DNA from 3 places in the Marvinbryantia formatexigens DSM 14469 genome. Region 2 is predicted to be linked to each of the others. Evidence: predicted binding sites of a transcription regulator. Region 2 holds the regulator's gene; each other region holds the start of a gene.
The links. Region 2 encodes NrdR, which represses ribonucleotide reductase genes. Its sites were predicted from a motif close to CACAANATNTTGTG; they were not measured.
Positions count from the first base shown of each region.

Region 1: a site for NrdR is predicted at 2,464-2,477, ahead of nrdD (anaerobic ribonucleoside-triphosphate reductase). Genes of this name have one in related genera too.
Region 3: a site for NrdR is predicted at 2,753-2,766, ahead of NQ534_RS03715 (adenosylcobalamin-dependent ribonucleoside-diphosphate reductase). Genes of this name have one in related genera too.

Region 1 is NZ_CP102268.1:4,467,377-4,471,630, forward strand. It holds gene nrdD (anaerobic ribonucleoside-triphosphate reductase) at 282-2,414, opposite strand; gene NQ534_RS21940 (hypothetical protein) at 2,572-2,835, opposite strand; gene NQ534_RS20910 (hypothetical protein) at 2,810-4,096, opposite strand.
Region 2 is NZ_CP102268.1:981,521-985,774, forward strand. It holds gene NQ534_RS04885 (DUF5717 family protein) at 1-2,132, opposite strand, end outside; gene nrdR (transcriptional regulator NrdR) at 2,193-2,642, opposite strand; gene NQ534_RS04895 (PRC-barrel domain-containing protein) at 2,808-3,071, shown strand; gene sigG (RNA polymerase sporulation sigma factor SigG) at 3,073-3,849, opposite strand; gene NQ534_RS04905 (biosynthetic peptidoglycan transglycosylase) at 4,149-4,254, opposite strand, start outside.
Region 3 is NZ_CP102268.1:719,013-723,266, forward strand. It holds gene greA (transcription elongation factor GreA) at 1-374, opposite strand, end outside; gene NQ534_RS03715 (adenosylcobalamin-dependent ribonucleoside-diphosphate reductase) at 437-2,710, opposite strand; gene NQ534_RS03720 (ABC transporter permease) at 2,987-4,153, opposite strand; gene NQ534_RS03725 (ABC transporter ATP-binding protein) at 4,150-4,254, opposite strand, start outside.

The DNA.
Region 1 (4,254 bases), 1.1 Mb from region 2:
TATATCATGCCTGCCATCTGAGCAGTTACATTTTTCAGTCCGCGGCGCGCCGCCGGAACCATCCGTAATCCGGCAGCATCCGCAGACCTTTATGAAAAATATTTTAGGGGGATGATATGGAGAATCATTGATAACTACGTAAGACAAGTATAAAAGAAACGCAAACTTTCTAAAAAATATATAAAATTGTCAAAAAATTGCGCGGTAAAAATGCAAAGGACTCCGGCGTCATATATCGTTCCGGAGTCCCTGGCTATATTTTTCTGCAGGAGTCTGCGTGCCTACATGGAGACGCGCTCTGCGATTTCCGCCATTTTTGCGGAGTTGAGCCGGGTATCGCCGTGTACGCGGCTATAGGAGAGATAGCCGTTCATGCGGTCGATTTTGGTGAGATTTTTGGAGCCGCATTTCGGGCACACGTCCATTTCCAGCTCCTGGTGCCCGCAGTCGTCGCAGTAAGCGAGGGAGAGATTGACGCCCTCATAATAACCCAGCTTCATGGCGCGCAGGATAAGACTTTTGATTGCTTCTTTGTTGTAGTCAATCGGGTAGCGCACATACTGAATCTTGCCGCCGTTGCACAGATCCCAGAAGCGCCCCTCCAGATCCTGCTTCTCTATCGGGGAAATATCCTCTGTCACATGGCAGTGGAAGCTGTTGCTCACATACGGACGGTCGGAAACGTTTTCCACGATGCCGTACTGTCTGCGGAACTGCTCCACCTGAAGACCGCAGAGGCTCTCCGCCGGAGTGCCGTAGATGGCGTACAGCCAGCCGTCCTCCTCCTTGAACTCGTTGACCTTTTTGTTGATGTACTGCATGACCTCCAGCGCAAACTGTCCGTCCTCGGCGATGGATTTGCCGTTGTAAAGCTCCTGCAGCTCATTGAGCGCCGTAATGCCGAAGGAGGAGGTCATCGGTTTTAAGAGCGGCTTGATTTTGGCTCCGGGGTCGAGGTGTCCGCCGTAAAAGCCGCCCTCGCAGTAGGCGAGCGGATTTGTCGAAGCGCGCATTTCTCCCAGATATTCGTAGGTGCGGATGTGGATATTCCGTATCATTTCCAGATAATAATCCAGCACCTCATAGAAATCGCGGCTCTCCTGGCGGGATTTCGCCAGGATCATCGGCAGATGCAGGCTGACCGCGCCCACATTGAAGCGTCCGACAAAGACCGGCTTGTCGTCCTTATCCGCCGGATGCATTCCGCCGCGCTCGTACCACGGGCTTAAAAACGCCCGGCAGCCCATCGGACTGATCACGCGGCCATACTGCTTGTACATGCTCGCCACATAGCCCTTGCCGGAGAGGGAAAGCCAGTCCGGATACATGGTCTTTGCGGAGCATTCCAGTCCCGCCTCAAATACATCCGCGCACGGCTTGCCGTCGCCGTGCAGGTTTTCGTCAAACAGAAATACGATCTTCGGGAACAGCACCGGCTTTTTATTGCCCGGCTTTCCCTGTCCTTCCTTATGCACATTCAGCAGGGAAATGCTGCACATCCGCTCAAAATCAGACTGTCCCAGACCTAACGTCATGGTGACAAACGGATAATCCCCGCGGGAGGAGCCGACCGTGTTCAGCTTATACTCGATTCCCTGCCAGCCCTGGTCGTAATCGCGCTTCACCTTATCGAGCGCATAGCGCTTCGCCCGCTCCTGTATGCCCTCCCAGGAGGCATCCGTGTATTTCAGAAATTCCTCCACGTATTTTTTATAGCTTTTCTCCGCGTAGGGCGCCAGAATCTTATCGACCTCCGGCACCGTAAAGCCGCCGTACTGCTGCGCCGCCGTGCTGAGCACGATATCGCCCATCACGTCAAAGGCGGTATCCAGCGTCTTCGGTTCGTTGTACCAGACATTGCCCATCTCAAAGCCGCCCTTTAACACCGAGCCGACATCGAACAGACAGCAGTTCATCGTATCCAGACGCGCGGACTGGTCGTGTATGTAGATATAACCATCCTTGCACGCCTGGCGCTCGTCGCGGGTCATAAAAAACTTCTGGTAAAGATTTTTGTTCAGCTCGTTGAAAATAAGACTGCGCTTTGTCGCCACCAGCGCGCTGTCCGTGTTGGCGTTGCTCTTATCGCCGATGTAGCGAATGGACTGGCTCTTTGTATATACGTCGTCCATCATGTGGATAAAATCCACTTTATAATTGCGATAATCGCGATAGCTCTTCGCGACCGCCGGGCTTACCTTCTCCAGGGCGCTCTCCACGATATTATGCATTTCCTGGATAGTAATGCCCTCTTTCCCCATCTCCTGCGCGCGTCTGGTCGCAAACTCACAAAGCTCCTCTATCTCCTGAGGCGTGAATTTATATAAAGCGCGGGCGGCAGATTTGTTCACTGCGACTACGATTTTCTCTACGTTAAACTCTTCCTCGGTCCCGTCCTTTTTGATTACATACATGTTATTTCCTCCCGTGTAACTATATCTGGTGTATTTTTTCTTACTAGTTTACAAGATGTAGTTCCAGTATAGAGGAAATTCCCTCTTTTGTAAAGAGGGAATTTAAGAAGATTTTATGATGCCAGGGTCAAAAGGTCTGAGCCCACATGAGCTTGCTCTATAGTGGGCGTAAGACCTTGGGACCCGCCCCGATATGAGCATAAAAGTGGGATGTATATCCCACGATATGCGAATAGCGGGTAGGGCGCTGGATGTCCGGTGGACATCCGTTTAGCGCGGACCGGAGCGAAGCGGAGATGTGGAAGTGCGAAGCACGTAACCCTAAAGGACTAGCTACGCGTCGCAATCCGCAGGCATCATATCGGGGGCTTTTGACCTCAATATCATTAAATACTTCATTCAAATGCCGGTCTGGTGTCATCCAGAATTTCATCCGCATCAAAGAAGTCCGTCAGATAGTCGGCGTACATGTATAAATCGTAGCCGTCCAGGGTCCGCCGCGTCTGCCGGACGTAATCCGGCTGCACCTCGATAAAGTCCGCCGTGGTCCAGATGCTGAAAAAGAACTGATAGCCCTTCTCCAGCAGCAGCGCCTGCCGGTCGGTGCCCGCCGTCACCTCTTCGCCGTATGGATAAATCAGCAGATCGGTATCGCCCACCAGAGAGCCGATTTTGTTACTCCACGCATCCAGGTCGTCCTCCAGCTCGCTGACATCCATATCGCTCTCCATCGTGTTGTCGGAAAAACCCTGGCAGGCGATCTGCCACCCGGTTTCCTTCAGCCGGTCCGCTATCGCCGCTATCGTGCTGCCTCCCGTCTCGATGCCATAGCCGAATACGCCCTCATAGCCGGTGACAGAGATAATCCCCTTCGCGCCGCGCAGTGAAAAGTCCGGATGCTCCTCCACAAATTCATCCACGATCGGCACGACGTCGTATGCCCCGACCAGCGTCTGCCCGGAGGCATCCGTGTACTCATTCATCACATTGCCGTTATCGTCCAGCACCATCCGTCCGGAGAAGCCGTCGCCCTCCTGGTAATCATAATAATTTGCCTCCGTAAAGGAAAGCACCATCGGAATCTTTCCCTCCGGAACAGCCGGCGTATTGACGGCAAAGCTGGTTGTCCCGTCCTCATTCTGCACCTCGACCACGCTCTCATGAACATCCATCAGCACATAACCGCGGTCGTAGAGCGACTGCAGAATCGCCTTAAATTCCTCCGTCGTCAGCGCCCAGTAATTATAATAATAGGCCATGTCGTCGTCATCAAACGCGCGCTCCGTGTCCACAATCAGTGACTTCACCGAAAGATGGGCGATATCGCCGCCGTATCCCTCCATCTGTCCGGAAAGGCGCTGATATTCAATCCTGGCACTGATCACGCGGTCGTCCTCCGCATGCTCCTCACTGATTTCGTTCAGCTCCGCCAGCGCCGCCTCGTAATCATAGGATGCGGCAAGCCGCGCCGCCCGCTCCAGATGCCCGGTCAGTTCTTCCTCCGCCGCTTCCTTCTGTTCCTGTATCTCACGCTGTGCCTTCATCTTCGGCGTTTCCACCGGTTCGTTATTTTCATACATGCCAAGCGTGCCGATGCTCTCCGCGATCTGCGCGTTCATCGTCGCGCGGCTGCACCCGGTCAGAACAGACAGAAGGATTATCATCAGTAAAACCGCCTGCACGCTGCGTCTCCCGCAAGGCGGTTCCTTTTTCGCAGGAAAATCCCTCCCGCAAAGCGGTTCCTTTTTCGCTGGAAAATGTTTCCCGTGAAAGAAAACAGATATACGTCTCTTCATGAAAGCTCCCCTTTCTCACAAGATAGTATATCTGCTCTTTGGCA
Region 2 (4,254 bases):
CAGCAGTCCGGGCTGTAAATCTGCACGCACGCTTTTCCCTGTACAAGCTGCACCCGCTGCTCTCCTCTGAGCTGCCGGTGGATTGCAATCACATGGCGGATATGCGGATTTTCACAGGTAATCTCATATGTGAACAGCGCCCGCGAAAGTCCGTCCGCCAGCTTTTCCGTCAGCACATACGGCGTCAGCAGCGTCTCATAGATAAGGGCAAGGTCTTCGCTCATCCGCCCCTCCAGAAGCTGCTCCTCCATAAACAGCTCCATCGTCTGCCGGTAAGTCTCAAACGTCTGCGCGTCCTTTTCGCGGTTGCGGATGATGTTGGCATAAAGCGCCGCCTTTTTTCCGCTCTCCAGTGTATTGTTATAAGAAAAATACATGCGCACCGCCTGCGGCAGCTCCCGGACATTCAGATCCTGCGCGCTCCGGGCATAATACTCATAAAGTCCCGCCAGACGGATATCCTGCTCAACGCCCCGCGCGAACCACCTGCTGTACCGGGGACTGTCTTTATGCCCCTTCATCAGCAGCGAGCAGATTGCCGTCAGCAGATTTTTTCCCGGATATGCGTCATAGCAGCGGCAGAGGACCCCGCACAGCAGCGGATTCCAGGCGGTGGCGTGGCGCATGGCAATCTGTGCCGCCTGCCCGCAGATTTCCCGGTCCAGCAGCTTTTCCTTGCACAGAAAGGCGAGCACATGAATCTCGAACGCCTCCAGACCGCGCAGCAGCAGCGGCTCCTTTTTCAGAAGCTCCCAGGCTTCCAGATACATCACCGGGCTGTGGCAGCCGCAGAGATACTGGCGGCGCAACGCGTCCAGACGCTCGGAATCGCTGCGGAACAGACTGTCGTTCACCTTCAGCATCAGCCACTGCAGCACCCAGTTTTCCTGATTTGCAAGAAACAGCTCCTGGATTTCCTGCTGCACATATTCCAGATGCTCCTTTTCCTTGTTTTCAAACGTCGTCAGATAAAGATAAAAGCCCTTCCACTGCGCCGGATAGCGCCCCGTATTCTGCTCCGCAAGCTCTCCCAGGCGTATCTGCGCTTCCACACTGTCTCCCGCCGTAAATAAAATATAGACCCGGTAAAGGTCGTAAAACAGATTCTCACCGCCCGCCCGGTGCAGATTATCCAGACAGCTTAAGGAAATCCCGCTCCACTCCCGGACGCCGTTTCTACCCGCGCGGTAATCGATATAAGCGTGCAGAAGCTGCAGAATCTCCTGCCGCCTGCGCAGCCCCCGCCTCTCCGATGCCGGATGCGGCGTATTTAATATCTCCACCACACAGCTCTGCGTGCGGCACTCTGTATTCACGGTGATGCGTGCAAAATTCCGCCCGGCATGCAGATGTTCCCGGTGAATCACAAAACCAATATGATACGAGCTGCCGACAAACTCATCTGTCGTGATTTCCGGCCGCTCTATCGTAAGGAACGGCGCATCGCAGGAAAATGACAGCGGTGCAAATCCCCAGGTGTTTTTCAGCAGCAAAAGCTCCTCCCGCTCGTTATCGCCGGGGTTTTTCATGGACAGGTGTTCAGACGCCAGGCTCACTGTGACCGGCTCCTTCAGCCCCATCCCCACCAGAAACTGCTCCAGGGAGCGGTAGGACGCCGCCGTCCCCTGCAGTCCCTCATACAGCGTCAGAGCGCGTGTACCCCAGCCGCGCACCGTCTGCACAAACTGCGTCGAAGCAAACAGCACGTATGCTCTGCCGAAATCCCCCTTTGCAAGCTGCGCGAACGCTTCCGGCGTCATCTGCAGCGGTTCTGTCTTTCTGTGCTGCGGCTTTGCCGCCTGCAGACAGTAGGGCAGCGTGTACTCCCCGGAATCCGCGCAGATGACAAAAGCGCCCTCCAGCATTTCCCCGTCCTTCAGACCCGCCGGGTCCGCCTGGAAACGGAAGGTCTCCTTCCTGCCGATAAATACCTCCGGCGAAATTGTCACTCTTGCATTTGTGGAATACACAAAGCCCTGCGCCTGTCCTCCGCCGCCCGCCTCCACGGAAAATTTCCCGTGAAATACCCGGTCCGCCGCAATCGCTCCCTCCAGCTTCTGCGTGGAAAGCTGCAGCTTCTCCGGCGCATATTCAAATTTTTCCTTCAGTAGTTCTCCAATTCTCTTTTTCAATGTGTGCTCCTTATAGAGGGAAGGGCCGCAGCAAATGCAAGTTTGCGGCAGCCCAGACTTTTAATTTAATATTTTCTTCAGCTCGTCCATAAACGTGTTGACGTCCTTAAACTCGCGGTACACAGAAGCAAAACGCACATACGCCACCGCATCCAGCTCCTTCAGGCGCTCCATCACGATTTCTCCGATAATGCTGCTCGGTATCTCACGCTCCTCACGGTTGAAAATTTCCGTCTCTATCCGGTCGATCGTATCGTTGATCTGCTGTGCGGAAATCGGACGCTTGTAGCATGCGCGGAGCACCCCGCTCTCTATTTTTCTTCTGTCATACTGCTCCCGGTTCTGGTCTTTTTTTATAATAATCAGCGGTATGGTCTCCACCTTTTCATAGGTCGTGAAGCGCTTCCCGCACTCATCGCAGAGCCTGCGGCGGCGGATGGAACTGTTATCGTCCGCCGGTCTTGAATCCACAACTCTGGTATTATCCTGATTACAAAACGGACATTTCATACTGCCTTCCTCCTGTGTATCCTCTTTTCCGTCATGACGGCGGCAGATGCTGTGCCCAATGCCGCATGACCAGATACCCCTGTTTAAAAGTATATCGGATTGAAGTCTGGCTGTCAATCGCATATACTAAAGTAAAATGATTTTTTTGTAAAGCAGAGGTAATCTATGAGAGTATGCGAGCTTCGCCAGAAGGAAGTTATTAATGTGTGCACCTGCGCCTCCCTCGGATGCGTAATCGATGTGGAATTCGATCCGAAGGACGGCTGCATCACGGCGCTGATCGTGCCGGGCGGCAGCCGTCTCTCCTGCTTCTGGGGGCACGAGGCGGAAATCATCATTCCCTGGCGGTGCATCTGCCAGATTGGAAAGGATATCATTCTCGTTGAGCTTCCAAAGGAAAAAGACAAAGACAGGGACAAAGGCAGATAAGCTACCGCAGGAAATTGCGCATACTTTTCAGCGCGCTTTTTTCCAGGCGGCTGACCTGCGCCTGTGATATGCAGATTTCTGCGGCAACCTCCATCTGGGTCTTTCCCTCAAAAAACCGCATATTGATTATTTTGCGCTCGCGGTCGCTCAGCCGCTTCATCGCCTCCTGCAGCGCCAGCGATTCCACCCAGTTTTCTTCTTTGTTCTTTTTGTCGCTAATCTGGTCCATTACATAGAGCGTGTCGCCGCCCTCCGAGTAAACCGGGTCGTACAGACTTAAAGGGCTCTGTATCGCGTCCATCGCAAAGACGATGTCCTCCCTGGAGATGCCGATTTCTTCCGCCAGCTCGTTGATGGTCGGCTCCTTCAGATGCTTTTTCATGTAAGCTTCCCGCGTATAAAGTGCCTTGTAAGCCGTATCGCGCAGCGAACGGCTTACCCGGATGGAGTTATTGTCGCGCAGATAGCGGCGGATTTCCCCGATAATCATCGGCACCGCATACGTGGAAAACTTTACGTCCATTTCCGTATTAAAATTGTCGATTGCCTTCATCAGCCCGATACAGCCAATCTGAAATAAATCATCCGCATTTTCGTTGCTTGCCGAAAATCTTTTTATGACGCTCAAAACCAGGCGCAGATTGCCCTTGATGTACAGCTCCCTCGCTTCCATATCTCCCTGTCTGATACGCTCAAACAGCTCCTCCTTTTCCTCATTCGTCAGAACCGGAAGCTTTGATGTATTAACTCCGCATATTTCCACCTTGTTCAGTGCCATTGCAAGAACCCTCCTTACGTTCAGTGTGCGCGGATGCGCAAAGGTTTCCCGCCTTATGGAAAATTGCTGGTTTCCATATAGGCGAAAAATTTACCGGGACAGTAAAAACCATCCCGGTAAAAGAATTCTCATATTAAAACACGTTTATGCGGTTTTACAAAAAATATAAAAATTATTAGACCTTGACAAATTTCCGCCAGGCAGACATGCGCCCGGCGCCCGCATCACGGGTCCACGTTTCTTCGCATTTGATATTTCTTCACATTTGATATTTCTTCGCATTTAATGTTTCTTCGTACTCAATGCATCTGTATTTTCTCTGCCTCCTCCTGTGTGATGCACGCATTTCTCACCATGCAGGAAAGCACCTGTTCCGTGCGCTGCATGGCAAGCTCTCCGTTTTCA
Region 3 (4,254 bases), 260 kb from region 2:
CTGCCCATCGGCGATTCGATGCTGATCTTTCCGCTCATGGAATTTCCGCGGATAGAGGTGACGATTTTATAAGTCTCTGTTTCATCATCGTCCTCAAAATAAACCTCCACCGTGTTGTTCAGCCCGACCTCTCCGTCCCTGGAGACGTCCGATACGACACGCGCCGTCTTCAGCATCCGCTCCAGATAGCGGATACGGCTTTCATTTTTATTCTTATCACGCTTTGCCGCATAATACTCGAAATTTTCACTTAGGTCGCCCTGCGCCCGCGCTTCCTTCACCGCGGCGATTGCTTCTTTCCGCACAACCAGCTTCCGGTATTCAATCTCCTCTTCAATTTTGCGGACATCGCTCCTGGTTAATGTCTCACCCATAATATTTCCTCCCGACAAAATTATCCGGCTGTCTGCTGCCGCATTACTGTTCACAGCAGCTTTTACAGACATTTGCTCCAGCCGCAGCTCTTACAGATATTGCAGCCCTCTTCAAACACCAGCTTTTCCCCGCACTCCGGGCAGTACATATGCCTGTCCGCCTCATTTATATCAACGACCTGCGGCTTTGCCGGTTTTTCCGGCTTCTTTTTCGGACATACATCCTGCTTCTGCGCAAGCTCCGCCTGCATTTCCTTATACATATCCATCAGCGCGTTGCCGACCGCCATCGGACAGCAGGCGCCCTTGCTGGTATCCTTGCGCGTTACGCGGCGCGCCGTGTAGGACGGGCAGGAGCCGCTGGAATTGAGCTGGTCCACAATCGTTTCGATATCGATGCCGCCGCGCGCGCTGATAGAAATCATGCGGGACAGACCCACCATGAAATTGTTGCAGCCGCCCGTAGAGCCCTTGCTGAGATAAGTCTCCAGCAGCGCTCCCGTGTGCGGGTCAAACAGCGCGATACAGTGCAGGCTTCCGCAGCCGGTGATCAGCTTGCGCTTCTTTCCGACCACATCATCCGTCACCAGGATAATTTCTCCGCGTCCCAGTCCTTCGCCGGCAACCACCTTCTTTTTGTCGTTTGTCGTCAGCACGCCGGTGCGCTTGCAGCCGTCGCGGTAAATCGTGATGCCCTTCAGCCCGCGCTCCCAGGCATAGAGATACAGACTCTCCGTCTCCTCCACCGTAAAACTGTTCGGCACGTTCACCGTCGAGCTGATAGAAGCGTCAATGTGCGTCTGCCAGATGGACTGCATGTCAATCCGCTGGTGATAATCCAGCATCATTGCCGTCACAAAATAGCCCGGAAGAGCGTTTTCCTCCGTGATGCCGTGCTGCTTCATATATTCATCCACGATTTTCGTGTAGACCTTATAATAAACATCCGTTCCGTGCAGGGACTCTGTCTTTCTCTGATAAGAGTTCGCATAAACCGGCTCGATGCCGCCGGAAATGCCCAGCATGGTGGACAAGGTGCCTGTCGGGGCAATCGTCAGAAGCTGCGAATTGCGCAGCCCGTATTTGCGCACCAGCTCTCTGGTTTTCTCCGACGTATTGGCAAGAAAGTACGGTGTTTCCATGATTTCCTCTGCATTGCACGCCGGGAACGCACCCTGCTCCTTTGCCAGCTCCGCCGAGGTGGCGATTGCCGCGTCCGCCATCGCAAAGCCGATTTTGTCACACATTGCTACTGCGTCCTGCTCGCCGTAGGTCAGACCCAGCTTTAAGAGCGCGTCCGCCAGACCCATAATGCCAAGACCAATCTGACGCCATTTCGCCACGCTCTCCCGCTGCTCCTGAAGCGGGTGAAGCGGAAGCCCTTCCTCCAGCACCTCGTTCAGCGCGCGCACGGACGCCTGCACACATTTGCGGAAGCCCTCCATGTCAAAGGTCGCCGCCTCCGTAAAGGGATACTGCACAAATTCCGAAAGGTTGATACTGCCCAGCAGACAGCTTCCGCCCGCCGGGAGCGGCTCCTCTGCACAGGGATTGACACCCGCATAGGAAAATTCCTTCGTATTGCTGAGCAGATTCCAGCCCGTGATGCGGTCCCAGAAAAGTGCGCCCGGCTCTGCATAATCCCAGTTCGTCAGCGCAATCTTATGAAACAGCTCCTTTGCCTGCACAGTCTTTTCAATCCGCTCCCCGGTCACCTCCCGCGTAAAGCTCAGGAGATATTCCCCGTTTTCCTTTACCGCCTTCATAAAGTCCTCATGGATGCGGACGGAAATATTGGCCTTTGTCACCTTTTCCAGATCTGTTTTCAGATTGATAAATTCTTCCACATCGGGGTGCGAGCTGTCGATGGAAATCATCAGCGCGCCGCGCCTGCCGTTCTGCCCGATCAGCGCCGTCACCATAGAATACAGCTCCATAAAGGAAACCGCACCGCTTGTCTCCTTCGCCGCATTATGAATGCGCGCACCGCGCGGCGCCAGCCCGGAAATATCGATTCCGCAGCCGCCGCCGTAGCTGTAGGTGCGCGCAAGCTTCTTTGCACATTCAAAAATATCTTCAATCTCATCCTTCGGCGGTGTGATGACATAACAGTTTGAATACGTCACCTTGCGGTCCTTCTGGTCCAGTCCGCGATTGGACAGAATCCTTCCGCCAAACAGGAATTTCTTCTCCTTTATATACCGGGCAATCTCCTCATTTCCGCCGCTGATGCGCGAAATCCATGCTTCAAAATCCTCGCCTTCGCTGCGGTATTTCCGCTCCCAGATATCCATGCCAAGCTGGTTGTCCTTCCCCAGCCATTCCTCTATAACCATTCCCAAAAACCTCCATATTTTGTCGCTGCCTGTATATCATAGCACAATATATGGTGGTGTGCAAGGGTGGATTTTTTTTTACTACTCAGCCATGCGACAAATATCAGAAACAAATGCGTCATGCTTGCATGTAAGCAGATGTTTCTGATATTTGGCATATGGCGTTTAGCCATAAGCCACAGACAGGAGCTGTGCAAACAGCGGATAGCCTGCGCAGCAGGCGGTCTGTGGCTTGATGGCTGAGTAGCTGCAAATATCTTTCCTGTCAGTCCGCCGCTACTCAAACCGCAGCGCGTTTATCGGCTTCAGCCCCGCCGCCTTGTTTGCCGGATAGATGCCGAAGACCACCCCTACGCCTATGGAAAAGCCCAGCGCGAGCATTCCCACCGGAAGAGAAATCGCAAAGTAGTAGTCCGTAAAAATAAGATTCAGCACAGACAGAATCCCCTGACTGAGCAGCATTCCTATGATGCCCCCAAGCAGCGAGATAAATACCGATTCAATCAGAAACTGTACAATAATATCGCTGCGCTGCGCGCCAATCGCCTTGCGGATGCCGATTTCTTTTGTTCTTTCGGTAACGGATACCAGCATAATATTCATAATGCCAATGCCGCCCACCAGCAGGGAAATCGCCGCAATGCCGCCCAGCATGACAGAGAGCGTATCCAGTACAGTATTCATCATATCTATCACATTTGACATGTTCAGGACAGAATAGCTGTCCTCCGAGCCAAATTTTTTCAGAAGATATGCGTCGATGGTATCCTGCGCCTGCGTAAGGGAAGTCTCATCCTCCGCCGTCACATAAAAATTTGTTATGGCGGTCTGCTTCAGCATACGCTGGGCGTTCACAAGCGGGATATAGACACTGTTATTGGTGCTGCCCATCACCGAGCTGTCCTCTTCCTCCAGCACGCCCACGATGCGGTAGTCATATCCGTCAATCCGGATGCTGCTGCCGAGCACCTCCGTTGTACCGTACAGCTCCTTCGCCGTACCCGCACCGACAATGCAGACCTGCAGCCCTTCCTCCTGGTCCAGCTCCCTTATATTTCTGCCGGAGGCAATATCCAGTCCCTGCACCTCCTGGTAAGCGGGCGTGATGCCGCATACGGTCACATCGTCAGATTTTCCGCCCGCCTTCGCCACAGTTTTTCCGGACAGATAGGGAGACACATTCTTGATGCCGCCGGTGCCCTTCAGCGTATTCAGTTCGTTATAACTGAGCTTTTTATGGCTGTCTGTCACCGTAACAATAATCTGGTTTCCGCCCAGCTCCTCCATCGAATCGGTAATGCTCCCGGTTCCGCCCTGCACAATGGAAATCAGCAGAGTAACGGACAGCACGCCGATGATAATACCCAGCATGGTAAGAAAGGAACGCATTTTGTTTGAGCAGACAGCGGAAATCGCCATCTTTACAGACTGTTTCATCTTCATGACTGAATCCACCTCTCCTTCCCGCTGTCTGAAACGATTTTTCCGTCCAGGATCCGCACCTGGCGCTCCGCCTGGGCGGCAATCCCATCGTCGTGGGTAAT